3 regions of the Paraglaciecola sp. L3A3 genome follow, and region 1 is predicted to be linked to each of the others. Evidence: predicted binding sites of a transcription regulator. Region 1 holds the regulator's gene; each other region holds the start of a gene.

Evidence for each region. Region 1 encodes sigma-54, which starts transcription at its own class of promoters, with help from an activator protein. Its sites were predicted from a motif close to GTTGGCACGNNNNTNGNNT; they were not measured.
Region 2: the regulator sigma-54 is predicted to act here: its motif matches at 1,500-1,518, upstream of GQR87_RS17275 (CsbD family protein).
Region 3: the regulator sigma-54 is predicted to act here: its motif matches at 4,024-4,042, upstream of GQR87_RS20140 (hemerythrin domain-containing protein).

What each region holds. Positions count from the first base shown of each region.
Region 1 covers NZ_CP047023.1:4,630,239-4,635,941, reverse strand. Annotated here, with positions in the region: gene mgtE (magnesium transporter) at 1-637, opposite strand, end outside; gene GQR87_RS19145 (HPr family phosphocarrier protein) at 828-1,103, opposite strand; gene rapZ (RNase adapter RapZ) at 1,107-1,952, opposite strand; gene ptsN (PTS IIA-like nitrogen regulatory protein PtsN) at 1,953-2,396, opposite strand; gene hpf (ribosome hibernation promoting factor) at 2,412-2,699, opposite strand; gene GQR87_RS19125 (RNA polymerase factor sigma-54) at 2,725-4,212, opposite strand; gene lptB (LPS export ABC transporter ATP-binding protein) at 4,278-5,003, opposite strand; gene lptA (lipopolysaccharide transport periplasmic protein LptA) at 5,003-5,551, opposite strand; gene lptC (LPS export ABC transporter periplasmic protein LptC) at 5,514-5,703, opposite strand, start outside.
Region 2 covers NZ_CP047023.1:4,146,246-4,151,948, forward strand. Annotated here, with positions in the region: gene GQR87_RS17270 (YqaA family protein) at 509-1,078, opposite strand; gene GQR87_RS17275 (CsbD family protein) at 1,203-1,406, opposite strand; gene GQR87_RS17280 (MATE family efflux transporter) at 1,952-3,340, shown strand; gene GQR87_RS17285 (bifunctional diguanylate cyclase/phosphodiesterase) at 3,506-5,485, shown strand; gene GQR87_RS17290 (ATP-binding protein) at 5,602-5,703, shown strand, end outside.
Region 3 covers NZ_CP047023.1:4,854,271-4,859,973, forward strand. Annotated here, with positions in the region: gene GQR87_RS20120 (hypothetical protein) at 314-481, shown strand; gene GQR87_RS20125 (diguanylate cyclase) at 517-1,482, shown strand; gene GQR87_RS20130 (hypothetical protein) at 1,479-2,360, opposite strand; gene GQR87_RS20135 (mechanosensitive ion channel family protein) at 2,522-3,451, opposite strand; gene GQR87_RS20140 (hemerythrin domain-containing protein) at 3,556-3,987, opposite strand; gene GQR87_RS20145 (BON domain-containing protein) at 4,372-4,923, shown strand; gene GQR87_RS20150 (DUF1840 domain-containing protein) at 5,091-5,402, opposite strand; gene GQR87_RS20155 (efflux RND transporter periplasmic adaptor subunit) at 5,703-5,703, shown strand, end outside.

The sequences.
Region 1 (5,703 bases):
TTGAAATCGAGTCTTTAATTAAAGATTCAACGGGGGTGTCAGGAGCGGCCGTGATTAATCTAGTAATGGCCACACCACCCATTAATTTATCTTCACTGTCTACTACATACAAAGTATCTGTATGTTCAGGCATATCACCTTTTAGCCGTAGATAACGCAGAATTACGTCAACATTAATTTTATGACGAAGGGTAATGGTATCTGTATTCATGATGAAACCAGCGGTTTCCTCACCATAAGATAAGCCTAATTCGGCTCTTTGCCTGTCCTGTTCGTCCATGGTTGCCAGTAAATCCTGAGAAACTGATTCGGGTAGAGTGCTGAGTGTTTCCACCAAATCATCAGTGTCCATCTCTTCGAGGGCGTCTGTGATTTTCTCCGGCAACATTGTATCTATGATGCCATTACGGACATCTTCAGATAATTCTTCTAATACATCACTATATAAATCAGGTTCAATTAGTGGCCATAAAATTAAACGACTACGGCTACGACTTGATTCCAAAAGCAAAGCAATGTCACAAGGCTGCAGTTGTTGCAGCATGTCTTTTACTAGCCCTGTATTATCATCTGCTAGTGCATCATCGATAGCATGAAGTTGGCTTTTTGTGCTTTTAGTTTTGAAGGTCTCTGGCATGAATTACAAATATTTACCCAATTAATAGAAAGATGAAATGATGATAGCGCATTGGATACACGCCCATAGTTTAATCGATAGTCGGCTGTAGGTCAGTACAAATTTTCTGAAGTTTTTGTTAAAAAGCAAAAGTATGCGCAGCTTATAAGTGACGAAGTCATGCTTGGTGTGCGAAGCACATTAAAGATTCTTATTCTTCCTCATTAAACTTATCAACAATCAGGCTTTCTACCGCGTCCAAGGCTGCTTGGGCATCTTTGCCTTCACTGACGACTTTAACTTCTTCACCTTGGTGGCTTTCTAACATCATTAGGCCTAACACACTATTGGCAGAGGCTTGTTTATCGCCTTGATATAAGGTGATTTCAGCATCAAATTGAGTGGTTAATTTTACTAATTGTGTTGCTGCTCGGGCGTGCAACCCTAGCTTATTGACAATAAGCAGTGTTTTTTCAATCCTTGGCATAGTTTACCTATTTAGTTCGCGGTGGCGAATTTGTACATCTGGATGTGAGTCACTAAACGTTTTAGCTAGGATTTCGGTGACATAGACAGATCTATGTTGGCCGCCTGTACAGCCTATTGCTATGGTCACGTAACTACGATTGTTTCTTTCTAAGTGGGGTAACCAAGTAGAAATTAAATTTTGAATTTGCCAAATAAATTTAGTCACTATAGGTTGTGAACCTAAGAATATTTGTACAGGACTGTCGAGACCTGTTAATTGTTTGAGATCTGGCTCCCAGTGCGGGTTAGGTAAAAAGCGGGCGTCAAATACGTAATCTGCGTCTTTGGGAATGCCATATTTAAAACCAAATGATTCAAACACTAATACTAATCTAGAACTTTTTTTACCCAAAATCCTTTCACGTACTATTTCAGCTAATTGGTGAACTGATAACTGATCGGTATCTAAATAAAGGTCAGCCCGTTCGGCAATAGGGGCTAATAATTTACTTTCAGCTTGGATCGCATCAGACAACGATTTATTTTGTTTAGACAGTGGGTGTAAACGTCTAGTTTCACTAAAACGTTTAATCAAAATATCATCACTGGCATCTAGATAAAGTATGGTTAGATTCCATGTAGAAGGTAAATAATCGAGAATTTCCACTAGCTCGTTAGTGTCTTTCGGTAAGTTTCTTACGTCGATACTTACTGCCACTTGATCGTATTCATCTACCACTGTGTGGGTCAGAGTGGGCAACAAGTTAACTGGGATATTGTCTACACAATAGTAACCGAGATCTTCCAATGCTCGTAATACTACAGATTTACCTGAGCCTGATCGTCCGCTGATAATGATGAGTTTCATTTAGCTCATAACCTCAAATAGTTCTTGATTAGTTTTTGCACTGCGAATTCTATGTAATGTATCTTTGTTCGTTAATTTTTGGGCAATCGCAGATAAAGTACCTAAGTGTTCGGATGCTTTTTCTTCTGGCACTAAAATAGCAATAAAAATATCTACAGGTTGATTGTCAATAGCATCATAGGGAATAGGTGTTTCACTGGTGACCACTATGGCTAAGACATTTTCTAGATCTTTTAATCTACCATGGGGGAGGGCGATACCATTGCCAATCCCAGTGCTACCCATTTTTTCTCTGCCGGTTAAACTGGCCAGTATGGTTGCTTGATCTATGTTGCTAATCACTTGAGACGCCGTTTGGCTAATGAGTTCAAGTACTCTTTTTTTACTAGTGCCCTGAACTGCACATAAAGTGCAGTCAGGGTGAAGAATGTCTTTAATTTCCATTATGGGATTCTATAGTTAATGGCGTTTGACTTTTTCCTTATGCCTAATCACTTGTCTATCAAGTTTATCGATTAAGCCATCTATTGCTGCATACATATCTGCATGCTCAGATGTTGCGAACACCTCCGTTCCACTGAGGTGTAATGTAGCTTCGGCTTTTTGACTAAGCTTTTCTACATTTAAAATTACGTGCACATTGTTGATATGATCAAAATGTCGTTCTAACTTGGTGAATTTAGTGTCGACATAGTCTCTCAAAGAATCTGTAATATCTACATGATGACCAGTAAGGTTAATTTGCATATCGCCTCTTCCTTCTAAAATTCGCCTATAATAGGCTCTTACGTTGGTTAGACGGGGGTATCAATAATGATTCCCGGTATTTTGCTATTGTTCGCCTGGCCACTTGTATACCTTGGTCGGCCAACAATTGTGCAATTTTGCTGTCGCTTAAAGGTTTACTTGGCTTTTCAGCTGCGACCAGCTTTTTGATCAACGCTCTAATGGCTGTTGATGAACATTCTCCGCCCGCATCTGTTGCTACATGGCTTGAGAAAAAATATTTAAGTTCAAAAATACCTCTAGGTGTATGCATATACTTTTGCGTGGTTACTCGTGAAATAGTCGATTCGTGCATGTCCACCATTTCTGCCACATCATTTAACACCATAGGTTTCATCATTTCGGGACCGTGTTCAAAAAATCCCATTTGTTGTTGTACTATACAATTAGATACTTTTAATAAGGTTTCGTTCCGACTCTCAACACTTTTAATAAACCATTTGGCTTCTTGTAAATGAGAACGAATAAATTGGCTATCAGAACTGTTTTTGACACTTTTACTCATGGCTGCATATTGCTGATTTACGTTCAGCTTTGGCAAACTGTCTGGGTTAAGTTCAACGGCCCAGCGACCATTTTTTTTGCTTACCGATACATCTGGAATAACGTATTCTGGTTCTCCAGTAACGATAGCCGTACCCGGACGAGGGTTGAGCGTTTGTAGTAAACGCATGGCTTCTCGTAACTCTTCTTCTTTTAGACGAGTTTTACGCATTAAGGTACGATAATCTTTACTACCAATCAGATCACAATAGTCGGTAATTAACATTTTGGCTTCTGCTAGCCATGGAGTTTCAGCTGCAAACTGTTTTAATTGAATCAGTAGGCATTCTTGTGCGCTTCTGGCGCCAGAGCCGATTGGATCGAGCATTTGAATACGTTTAAGTACCACTTCTACTTCATCTAACTCAATTTCTTCATCGTCCATGCTGGCCAATACTTCTTCTGTGCTGATGGTTAAATAACCACCTTCATCAATAGAATCAATAATGGCGATAGCTATGGCTTGATCGTTATCGCTGAAATGGGTCAGGCGCACTTGCCAAAGTAAATGGTCTTGAATATTGTCAGTGGTCTCACCTTGGAAAATTTGGTCGTCATCATGTGACGGGCCAGAACTGCTAACAGGTGAAGGCGCTGGGGCAGATGAAGCACTTAAATATTCATCCCAAGTGCTATCTAATGGTAAGTCTTCTGGAATATCGTTGTTTTGTAAAGCATCGCCTGAGTCAATATTGTCGACATTGACCTCTGAAGCGTCATTTGCGCCATTGGCATCATGATTGGTTTCTAAAGCTTTATCACCAGCACTATCAAATTGCTCGTCTACTTCCAATAGAGGGTTTGAATCAAGTGCCTCTTGGATCTCTGTTTGTAAGTCAAGTGTAGACAGTTGCAGGAGCTTAATCGCTTGCTGCAACTGAGGTGTCATTGTGAGTTGTTGGCTAAATTTTAACTGTAAAGAGGGTTTCATTTACTTCTTATGTTTAATTTATGTTTAATTCGTTGTTGATATCAGCCGAGTCAATTTATGGCTAACTATAGCCTGAATTGCTCACCAAGGTATACATCTCTTACACGTTGATCACTTAAAACTTCTTCTGAGGTACCAGATGCAATGAGTTCACCGTGACTTACTATATAAGCTTTTTCGCATACATCTAAGGTTTCACGTACGTTATGGTCAGTAATTAATACACCTATCCCTCGGTCTCGTAAATGTTGAATTATTTTTTTTATATCATTTACTGAAATAGGGTCGACCCCTGCAAATGGTTCGTCAAGTAGAATAAACTCAGGATCTGCTGCCAGTGCCCGAGCAATTTCTACACGGCGGCGTTCTCCACCAGAAAGGCTCATGCCTAAGCTGTTGCGAATATGGTTAATGTTAAACTCATCCAATAATGAGTCAGCCTGTTGTTCTCTTTGTTCTTTGGATAGCTCTTTGCGAGTTTGCAATATAGCCATTAAATTCTGATAAACAGTGAGCTTTCTAAAAATAGAGGCTTCTTGTGGTAAATAACCGATACCTTGTCGGGCTCGGACATGCATGGGTTGTAAAGTTAAAGCTTGTTGATCAATATATATTTCACCCTTATCAAGGGGGACTAAGCCAACAATCATATAAAAGGTTGTGGTTTTTCCGGCACCATTTGGCCCTAACAAGCCAACAATTTGTCCTGTGGATACCTCTAAGCTGACATCTCTAACAACTTGTCGTGATTTATAAGACTTGGCTAAATGAGAGGCTTTTAATACGGCCATTAAGGTTTTGATCCCTGTTGTTTGACGCTGTTAACTTTGTTTTTAGATTCGGGTTGGAAAATTGTAATAACCCGACCACTTTCTTGATTATTGCCTTGAGCAATGATTTGTTCAAGCTCCATGTTGAACATAATCGAATTACCTTTCACACTGCTGGAGTTTTGTTCGATTTGTGCATCACCTTTAAGTGATAAAGAGCGAGTATCTCTTCTGTACATGATTTCTTTAGCTTTGGCGGTAACTTTACTACCATCTTCCTGCTGCTGAGAATATTCTGCTGGATTGCCTGTGGCAATGAATATTTCATTTCCCTCACCTTGGCTGGCATCTACTTTGACTTCATCGGCGGTCACGACAAGGCTGCCTTGGCTAATTTGAACATTACCACGATATATAGCTTGCTTATTAATGCCATCACCTTCTTGATAATTAGAGGCAACTTTGATGGTTTGAGTAAAGTCTTCCTTGCCGGCAAATGCTGATGTCGACACTAAAATTGCAAGAACTAACTTAGTCTTGAGAAGATGGCTGGTAAACGGTTTTAACATGATCTAGTAACTCGTATTTTTGGGTTTCAAGGCTAACGGTAAAGCCGTTGCTGTTAATGACATAGTTTGGACCGATAATTTCTACAGCCTGATCTGAGGTCATGGTTTTGTCAATTAAATTTATTTCTACAAAACTGGTACGTATGGTTTGA
Region 2 (5,703 bases), 480 kb from region 1:
CAAGCAAAACAGTTGAAAGTGATGGCAGCCAATTTTCTTATGCCCTAGAAGCAAATCCATGCATAATAAAGTTCATTATTTCAATAACACACTTTGGAATTATGATGGCTTTGTTGATATGTGGCATATTGAAGATCAAGACCTAAGACCAATGCGCATTGATAAAGGTACACTCAGCGAGAGTTTACATGCGCTTAATTAAGGCGCTTGAATGAATCTTTTTATTAAAAAATAGCCAGCGCTCTTTTGAGTTCGAGCAACACAGAGCAAGCGCATTTAAATTTAGCCTTTACTGCCAACAGTTAACGAGCACTAGCCCCATAGAGTTTTTAAACTACTGTCATTTAGAACATGCTGCCTATATGCTTAAAAGCCAAAAAGAGTTATCTACTACACGGGTCACTTTCGATTTAGGGTTTTCTAATAGTTAACCTGAGCTTCGGGATAAGCCGAGTTCAGGTTAATTGATTCTGCTTTACGGTGCGCTGTCTACCTTAATATTTGCCATTCAAAGGACCAACCAAATAACCACTACCAATAGTGTGATAGCGATACTTGTGTGTAGTTTATATTTTTTAAATAATGCTTCTGCTTGATTACCTACTATTAGCACTAACAAAGCCAAGCCAAAATAACGCACAGATCGAGCGATGAATGTAGCTAATATAAACATACCAAAGGAGTACTTAGCCGCTCCCGCAGCTAACATGGCTATTTGAAAAGGTATAGGTAAAAGGCCAATAGACAACACATACAGAAAGCCCTTATCTTGCATTTGGCTGGTGACTTGCTCTAATTGCTGCGGGTCAGAAAACCAACTGGCAATTTGTTCGGTAAATTTTTCAAATAGAAAATAACCTAGCGAATAACCCACTATCGCACCAAGAATACAACCTACTGTTGCCCAAAATGCTAATAGCCACATTTTCTTGCGCCGGGCTTGCATTAGTGGAATTAACATTGTTTCTAAAGGGATCGGCACAATTATCGATTCTAGAAATGAGCTAATAAATAGCACTGCATATAACTTGGGCGAATCGATAAGTTCTTTCGTTTTTGTTTGTAAATAATTGATCATACGAACCTTACAGCTGCTTAGACTGTCATTAAGCTAACTGAGACTTTGGGGTGAGATCCCCAAAGTCTTGGCATATTTAAGCTGCAAACACTTAGCAGCGCTAGCAAGCTAAATGATTGGCCAGTTAGATGCTTGGCTGGCTTAGCCCATCGAAAGCTCGTTGAGCCTCTTCTTTACTCATGCCGTATTTTTCTTGCATTTTACCGTAAAATTTATCGAATTTTCCTTCTATCTGAGTAATCTCATCATTGCTTAACTCTCCCCACTTTTCTTGGATTGAGCCGCTCAACTGATGCCATTTTCCTTTTGCAATTTCTTTATTCATCATAATTCCTCTTAGATATATTAGTGAGATTTACAGCACCTTCGGTCTATTCACTCTAGACTTGTGATGCTCCTAATTGATACTGCATCTAAGCTAAAGCCATTCCCATGCCAACATATAAACAACTGATAAATAAGGATTTTATTAAAAACAATATGAATAGTGAAGAACTTAGTCTGTAGTTTTTACAGACTGACATGCAATTTATACCGTCCTTTAAAGTCATCTTAAAAGTTTTATCAAGAATGAGGATGTATACCCTTTTACACATCGTCATTGCAGGAATTTAGGCCGCCCTCATTCTTTTATGTGTTTCTTTAACACTGGCTTTTGCTGCCACAAGCTGCTTTATTTGAATCCACTCTACTTTTCTTTGCCTAGTCTGCTTTCGATAATATTGATAACTAGCTAACTGTAATTAGTAACTTAAATTTTGCGCTAGTTAGACTAAAATAGCGGCTTAGTTAAGGTTTAACCCTTTATCGATTTTTCTTTCTCGGTATTAGCAACTACCTACAAACACGCCATTATTTAGAAGTATTTTACTTATGTCAGAAGAAACTACAGCAGCTCAGAAAAAAGGCTTATGGGGTATGAGCCGACCTATGTTGGTCGAGCAGAGCCTACAATTTAGTGTGCCACTATTAGACACTTTTTTCCTCAGTCGAATTAGTGACTCGGCGGCATCTGCCGCTGGGGCAATGGCACCTGTTTTGTTTTTTTGCGGCAATATGTTGTGGGCCACTATTTTTGCTGGGGCAGCAGTAGCAAGTCAGCGCTTAGGGGCAGGCAATCTCGCTCGTACCAATGCCACTATCGGCACTTACGCTGTTTGGGCATTGTGCAGCAGTTTATTACTTACCGCTTTATTGTCTTGGGCGACTCCCTATATAACCGAATTAATGGGTCTACCGGGGCAAATACAAAAAAACGCCAATATTTATATGAGTATTATGTGTTGGTTGATGGTGGTGTGGGCGTTTAAAGGTATTTTTCAATCAGTACTTAATCTGTATGGAAAACCACAATGGAATATGTACGCCAATATTGTCTACTTTGTGGCAAATGTTACTGGCAATGCCATTGTCATATTTGGCTTGTTGGGGTTCCCCAAAATGGGCATCGAAGGTGTCGCTTGGGCTAGTGTAGTGGGTTCTTCTATGGGAGTAATTGTCAGTGGCTTGGCGGTATTCTTACGTTTAAAACTAGAATTGCATTGGCTGAATATAAAACAAGAATTTAAAAACGCCTCAAAAAACATAGGTCGTATCGCTGTACCTAATTTAATTGAACCCCTGTCTTTTGATATCAATATGATAGTGCTAAACGGCATGGCAGCCAGTTTAGGCGCTGCAGCTCTTGCGGCCAAAGTGTATACCTTCAATACTTTTATGCTGGGTTTAATAACCAGTGTCGCTTTACGCATGGCTACCGAAGTATTGATTTGTCAAAAAGTCGGAGCCCATCAATACGACCAAGCCATACAACAAATGAAACAAAGTTTAAAAGTCGCCCTTTGGGGCTCTGGCGCAGTGGTGGTTATTCTTTTCGCGTTACATCAACCAATCATGAATATGTATTCCGACAATGAAGTAGTTCTTGGCGCGGCAATGTGGATGTTTTTACTGGCGGCACTTTCAGAGCCGCCTCGTACCATAAATATCATGGTGGGAGGAGTATTAAGAGCCACAGGTGATGGCTATTTAATTTCGATTGTGGGTCCATTATTTACTTGGTTAGTTGCTCTGCCTGTTGCTTATTTTATGGCATTTACATTAGGCTGGGGAATATACGGCATTATGGCTTCTGCAATATTAGACGAAACAGTTCGGGCTGTTTTCTATTTGTATAGGTGGCGACAAGGCCATTGGCAAAATTCCCATGTCAGTGCGCGAGAACAACGTAAAGCAGAACAACTGGCCAGTCAAACAAAATAGCTTCATGTTTCAATCGACTATAAATGGCAAAGAGTTGTAAAGAAATAAATTAGGTAGAACTAATACTTTAGTAGATGCTTGTTTCTATCAAATCTATTCTAATGTTATTGTATACAAACATGAGAAAATTTTAACCTCACCATTACTAGGTTATATTAAGAATAAATGACTGTTAGCACTGAAGAAATAGCAATAAAAACTGATAGTAAATTTTTACTATATCAAGATTTATTGGGCGGTCTATTAATTAGCTTAGTCGCAAGTGCAGGTATGGCATTTGGTTTTCAACAGCCGAATTCAAACAACGATAAACTATATTGGTTTATTGTCATGGTACTTATTTTATTAACAAGATTTGTCGACTGGTTATATTGGCAAAGAACAAAACGCCTAGCAGGAAAAGAAAATCAATCAGTTGATCTCCTCAGGTTCAGAGCCGGATGTATAGCTACTGCACTAGTATGGTCCTTTTATGGTGTGTATTTCTTTGCACAAATGTCATTAATTGAATTCTCGACCACTATTATTATTCTCTCCTCTATGGCAGGAGGTGCAAGTACCGTGCTCTCTGCCGATAAAATCATGTCAATTAGCTATTCAACTATTTTATTACTGCCTATATCCCTAGTGGGTTTAACGTCTGAGTATAGCCATCATTATGTTTTGGGAATGTTAGGTCTTAGTTTCGCTGGGGTCATGGTTATTTCTGGTTTGAAGTCAGCAAAGTTCACCTTGCAGGCCATTAAAACCAAACACCACAACGATCAATTAATTAGCCATAAAGACGAGCTATTAAATGAAATACACCAACAGAATGAGATGCTAGAAGAAACCGTCAACCTTCGCACTAAAGAAGTCATTAGAGCCTCAAATGTTGACCCTTTAACCAACCTAGCCAATCGTAAAGCTTTCTCTAATACTCTCAAAGAACTGATCGACAAGACGGAAACCTTACAACAAAATATTGCCATACTATTTATAGACTTAGATGGGTTTAAAGCAATTAATGATCAAAATGGTCATGCCACTGGCGACATAGTTCTGGCTAGAGTTGCTCAACGTCTAACCAAAGCAACCACGGGTAAATATCATGTTTGTAGATGGGGAGGCGATGAATTTGTCATTGCTATGGTAGATATTAATATTACCGAAGCAAAATTATTTGCCACAGAATTAATCACTGAAATAAAACGCCCTGTTGAATTAAATATTAATTCAGTGGCAGTTGGCGCAACTATCGGTATTTCCATGTACCCTGAACATGGAGCAACAGGACAAGATTTAATATTGTTAGCAGATACAGCTATGTATCGACAAAAGTTAATGAGTCATTCAAACGTGTTAGTTTTTTCTGAACAAATGCGAGTCGAGCTGCTGACCAAAAGTAAATTAAAAGCCGGTTTAGAACATGCCCTTGCTAAAAATCAATTATACTTAGTTTATCAACCCGTTATTGACTGTCAGTCAGAAAAAATAACCTTTTGTGAAGCCCTTTTACGCTGGCAATGGGACGGTGAAAACATCCCCCCAGAGCAATTTATTCCGATAGCAGAGCAATATGGATTTATCCATGAAATCGGTGCCTGGGTACTTAATCAAGCCTGTAAAGATGCGACCAGATGGAATATTGGTGCAGACGTTGCCATATCTGTGAATGTTTCAGTGGCGCAAATTATGAACCAAGACATTATCAGTATTATCGAAAATGCCCTTCATAGCTCAGGTATTGAGCCCGCACGCTTACATATTGAAATCACTGAATCACTTTTTGCAGAAAATATAGATAAAGTCATTAGCGTGGTAAAAAAACTGCAAACGATTGGCACTAAGGTATCAATCGATGACTTTGGCACAGGCTTTTCGTCATTAGCTTTATTACAAAACCTAGCTGCTGACATTGTCAAAATAGATAAATGTTTTATCAACGCACTAGAGCAAGGTGGTAAAGCAATTATTCAAGCCACACAGCATATTGCCCGGGATTTAAAATATGAGGTAGTGGCTGAAGGTATAGAAACCGCAGAACAAGTTGCCACACTTAAAGCATTAGGCATTAAAAATTTACAGGGCTTCTTTTTCAGTAAACCTTTAACTTATGCTCAATTAGATAATTTCAAAGTAGAAGCATCGCAAAAACAGCGATAAAGAGTTACGCAAATATACGCATATAATTTTGAAGCATTTTTAGTTAGCATTATTTCTCAGCGTAAACCGATTGGCTCTGTCACTCATTTTCGAAGCCCATAAAATACGAAATTCACATGCAGTCAAACGAAAAAATATTACCTACCCGCCGCACTTATAACAAACTTGTAGCCAATGAGATGATGGAAGACTTTGCTTTGCGGTTTACCGCAAAGCGA
Region 3 (5,703 bases), 220 kb from region 1:
ATGGGAAACAATTACAGCAGGGATGTAATAACCACCTCTTATAAACATAAATACCTATTAAAATCATACAGTTAAAAACTGGCACTAAATTGGCTTTATTAGCTTTAGTTAATAGAAGCTGACGAAGGGATCGTCACTCTTTTGCGCCAGTAAATTCAGATGATCAACGTGAACTTGCTTTAGCCATAGCCGAATATACCCAGCACGTAACACAAGTCATAGATAAGCTTGAATTACAAAACTCGAGGTTGTTCAAAATTGTTATATCGCGCCCAACGGCGCAGTTTGTAGTTTGCAATAGGATGTAAGTAGTATGCAAAAATTCAGTTCAAAATTATCAATATTTTTTAGTTCGAAACCTTCCAGAAAACTTAATGTCCAAGTGGCTAGATCCATTAGTCATTTTAACTGGTTTGCCCGTTACGATATTGGCAATCCGTTAACCGATATTAAATTATCAGTTGAACAAACGAATCACTAACTTTTATAAAACTGTACGAAGATAGGAAGTTCTAAATGATTGCCAATAGTACTAGATTATTACAGCCCGCAGAATCAGCTTATTTAGGCAGTGTATTTACCGATATGGAGCAAACTCTAGCGGTTGTAGGTAAATGCCGAACAGCTGAAAGTTTATCTGTTTCATTGGCCCAAAGTTTTAATGTGTTAACTAACTCTGATACCTCTAGCTTGTTTAAAGCCGCCAGCACACAAGATATTGACCTCATTATTTTTAGTGCTTCAGGCGTTAAAAGTGTATGGATAGAAGAGCTACGAAAAATTCGTTCTCATTCCATTTTAAATATTATTCCGATTATCGTTTTAACAGAAAAAAATTCAGTTAATGAACAACTTGTTGCCTTAGAATTGGGGGCTTTAGATTGTATGGCTAAACCCGCCAATCCATTTATTTTACACGCTAAAGTAGTGAACTACATGAAACTGATGAAAAGCGTCAAAGAGCTTGAATTGGTTTCATCCACAGACGGCTTAACTGGCTTATCGAACAAAATGCAACTAGACACTATGTTAACCAGTGAATGGTACCGTATGAAAAGAAGCCAGAACCCTTTATCAGCGTTAATGATAGATGTTGATTATTTTAAACCTTACAACGATAAATATGGTCATTTGCAGGGAGATGAAGCACTAAAAGCAGTAGCAGATGTGATCAAAAAAGTAGCAACACGAAACTCAGATTTTGCTGCTCGTTTTGGGGGTGAAGAATTTGTTATCCTATTACCCAGTACCGATGCTAAAGGCGCTGAAAAGGTAGCCAAAGATGTAATTAAAGAAGTGCTAGCTTTACAAATCCCTAGTGCTAATCATAACTCCCGACATCTAACCGTAAGTGTTGGTATCAGCAGTTTTGAGCCTCTCAGCGAAGAGCAACAAGACATGAGTCCTAATAGTTTACTGGAACAAGCTGACACAAATTTATATGCAGCCAAACAAGCTGGACGAAATAGATTTTACGCCTAAAAGAGCTCAACTTCGGTAACATCCGATTCGTGGCAAAGCCATAGTGTATTACCAAATTTATCAAGATTTGAAAGATACACTTTATCTACATCTCCTAATACTTTTTTAAGTGTCAATTTAATTTCAAAATCCTTTACGCCCGACAAATTAAAAAATTCAATTCGAAAGGGCTTCACATAAGTTTTTACCAATAAATGTGTGCCATCTGATGAAAAAGATCCCGCCCCTTTATTCAAATCATTAATGACTATAACTTCACCTTTTGTTAATTCAAAAAGTTGCGAACAGTCATTGTGAAATGGTCTAAATTTCCAGTTGTATTGATTAACATGAAAGAGGATTTTGTCTTGGTATCCAATATCACAACATTCAAAATTTATACTCTGATTTTTAGCCGGTATTACAAAAAAGAAAGGTTCATAACTTGCGACTTTTGGACCTATTTTTAATCTAGCGAGTATCTTACCCCTGGACTTGTAAAAATAATCTTCAAGCAAAACTAATAGGTCATTTTCATCATTCACCACTACAGCTTTTAACGGCCCAGTTTGTCGTCCTTGTTTATCTAATGGAGGCATGTTTTTAATTACATACTCTACAAATTCGCTATTATCAAAAGAGTATTTAACCACTACATTATCGAAAACACAGCCAAAACCCTTGTCAGTCTTAAATAATGCCGTTCTGTGATAAATATCAGAGCCTTTTAATTTAGGAATTTCATAGTCTAGGATTTGATACTGCCCATTCTGCATTACCACTAGCTTATTTTCAAAGTTATGATTAACACCAACGCCGACACATTTATCGCCAGATAGAGCAAGTATGTTAAGCATACCAATTGGCAATTTATACTGCTGAACAATTTTAGTTTTCATTGTCGTCCCTGAAAAAGTAACCAGCTTTAGTGCTTAGTCATCTTTTGAATTATGCTTCTTAGCCATTATTATTCCAGCCACGAAGATAACAAAAATCACTAGCCCAGCCATTATCAAAATGTTTATTATTGAACTCATAGAACCTCCAAATTTAAAATATATTAAGTTTCTTTTACTTGGGACTCACTATTCGTTTTATCTACAGGTTGTAACATAGCGTTTAGTTTTTCGCCACCTTTGGCGGCAAAGTCTAAGGTACGTATTGGGAACGGGATCAGTATATCTGCTTCAGCTAAAGCTTGTTTAACAGTAATCACTGCATCATGCCTAGCTTGCATAAAGCCCGGTTCGCCTGGGTAATCAATCCAAAACCAGACTAATAAATTGATACTACTATCAGCAAAACTTTCAGCAAAAACTGCGGTTTCTTCTTTTTTAATCACAAAATCACATTGGTTAATTGCCTCAACGATCACATCAGCGGCCTTTTGAGGGTCGTCGGCATAAGAAATACCTACGGGAACCTCTACACGTCTAATATGAGTAGTGGTGAAGTTAGTCAAAATGTTTCTAAATAAAATTTTGTTCGGCACTATTTCTAGCTGACCAAAAAATGTTTCAACCAAAGTGTTACGGAGATTAATGGTTTTAACGGTACCAAACACCTTGTCGGTTTTAATCACATCACCTATCTGAAATGGCTTCCTGATCCCCATTGCAATACCTGCAATGAAGTTTTCGGTCATATCTTGAAACGCAAAACCTATGGCTAAGCCAACAATACCAGCACCCGCCAATAACGATGTAACTGTGCCAGACAAACCTAAAAAATCTAATGCAACAAAAAGACCTGCAGCTAAGATACAAACCCTAACAATAGATGCCAAAAGTGAAGCAATTTGTTTTGAATCTAAGGTTTTACGGAAAATTTGACCGGCAGTTTTAGCAACAAACCTAGCGATAATTGAAAACACTATAATAATGACAATTGCCACCACAAAATTTGGCAAATGTTTAATACTGGCCTCTAACCAAGTTTGTAACTTCTCATCAATTAAACTTAAGAATTTGTCTAATTTAATTATCTCCATGCCAGATCCTTATACAATCACTTCTATCTAAAGTAAGCGTCTACTTGCATTCTCTATTAACAGCACACCAGCCAAGTGCTGTGAACACTTGGCTGGTATTCCTACTATTCAGCTTTCATCTCTTTTTGATATTCAGCAGCCAACTCAATTTTTTGCGTTGGACTTAACACCTTACCGGCTTGTTGGAAAAACTCTCGCTCTTCTTCATCTATGTGATGTAGCACTTTATGTTGTAAAGCCTTCATGGTTTTTAACCATTCTGGTGCGGTCATTGCCGTTTGTTCTAAATCTTCTACTAATTCGTCTATTTCATGATGTTCAGCTATACCATGTCGGGTCAGTTGAACAGTATTGTCTGACTTGAGTAATGGTGCATAAAAATATCTTTCTTCAGCCGTGGCATGATCAGCAAGTTGTATTTTTAACTCAGCGAAAAAATCTCGACGGCTAGCTGAATCACCCGATGTATCCACTAAAATCTTCATTAAAAATCTTTGTTTGTCATGGTCGCTACGAAGAGCAGTGAAAATATCCATACTTAACCTCTTTAGTAAATGAATTCCATAGACTTAAAGCCAGTTATGTACCAGATTGATAAAAACCATGTAAGTAATTGTTTTAAAGCTTAAAAATGAAATTAGATGATTATTAGAAAAAGCTCATTCATTGCTTGCATGAAATAATTACAGAGCAAATTGTATTCTTTGCCCAGTACAATTAAGACCTCGACTGACTGCTTTTTATACCGACTGTAATAACGTCGCAACTTAAGATGAAATTTTTACAATAATATAAGTAATGATTACATGGATAGCAGTTCCCCAACCCCAGAAAAAAAATAAAACCGATAAATATCAACAACTTAAAAACTGGCATTCAACTGGCATTAGGTTCTGTGAACTTTAAACAGGAGAAACAATATGAAACGTACAACCCTTTCACTATTAATCGCCACTGTTATTAGTACAGCATCTTTTACAGCTAATGCTGAGAACACTTGGAAAGAAGGCGCCAAAGACGCATGGATTGACGGCAAAGCCGAATCAACTTTGTTATTTAATGGCAACTTAAATTCGTTTGATATCAATACTGATGTACAAAATGGCACAGTTATTCTAACCGGTAAAGTTGACACCTCAGTCGACAAAGCTCTTGCCGAAGAATTAGTTTCTTCGTTAGACGGAGTAACAGATGTAGATAACAAGCTGACAATCGTCTCTGAGCAAACAGATAACCAAGACAGCGAAATGATGCAAGATCTGAAAGACTCAAAAGTAGAAACAGTAGTAAAAACTAGATTACTGTTTGAATCAGAAGTCAGTGGTTTAGATATTGAAGTAGAAGTAAATGATGGTGTAGTGACCCTAGCAGGCTATGTAACCAACGACTCAGAACGTCAACTTGCTATTGCCATAGCTAAAAACACAGACGATGTAGAAAGAGTCATCGATGAATTAACGCTAGAAAGTTAATATTTATTTATCTAGATTTATCCCAGCCCCTCTCCAAAGGGGCTTTTTTTTTGCCATTATTAAAGCTGCATGGAGCATTATATAACCACGAGATTCGAGCTTAAAAGCAAAAGAATTGGTCACAGAGTAAACCTAGAAGCAGAATACAACAGCGTGATGCAAAATTGCTATTGGTTAGCCCACTGCACGCTATTTTCGTCTTTTGCTGCAGCTTTAAGCATATCGATTAAAGGTAAAGCACGTTTATGTAGACTCACCAAAGGAGCGTCTTCGTTATCATCTGTAGACTCATCTGCTTCGGGTTGTTGCTGAGCTACACCGAGCGCTGCTTCTAGGCTCGCCAATGCAGCTGGAATATCTTCAGCCCTTATCGCACTAGGAACAGTACCGCTATGGCCCAGCATTTTCAGCAATTGTACTGCTACATCACCAAACATAGTAATGTTGGCACTGGCCGGACTAGAAAAAATAACTAACATAATGATTTAGCTCTTAAGGGTTGCTCAATAAATGTAAGGTAAGTGTACGCCTATACAACATACTTTACTGCAACAACATTAAGTCCTCTTTAATGAAGGCCCTAGGTATTTTTTATGGGTAATTTGATCGAAAACATTCGCTCTGGCCTTGTGCCCTAACACAACAACCCATACCATATCTCTATCTGGCAAAGTTAGTGACTGTTAACAACGTTAATGTAACAAGCCACTGCAAATATAAATAACCAGCGGATCCAAGCGATAAAATCAAATGGACGAAGCAAAGTAAAACGAGGTTACA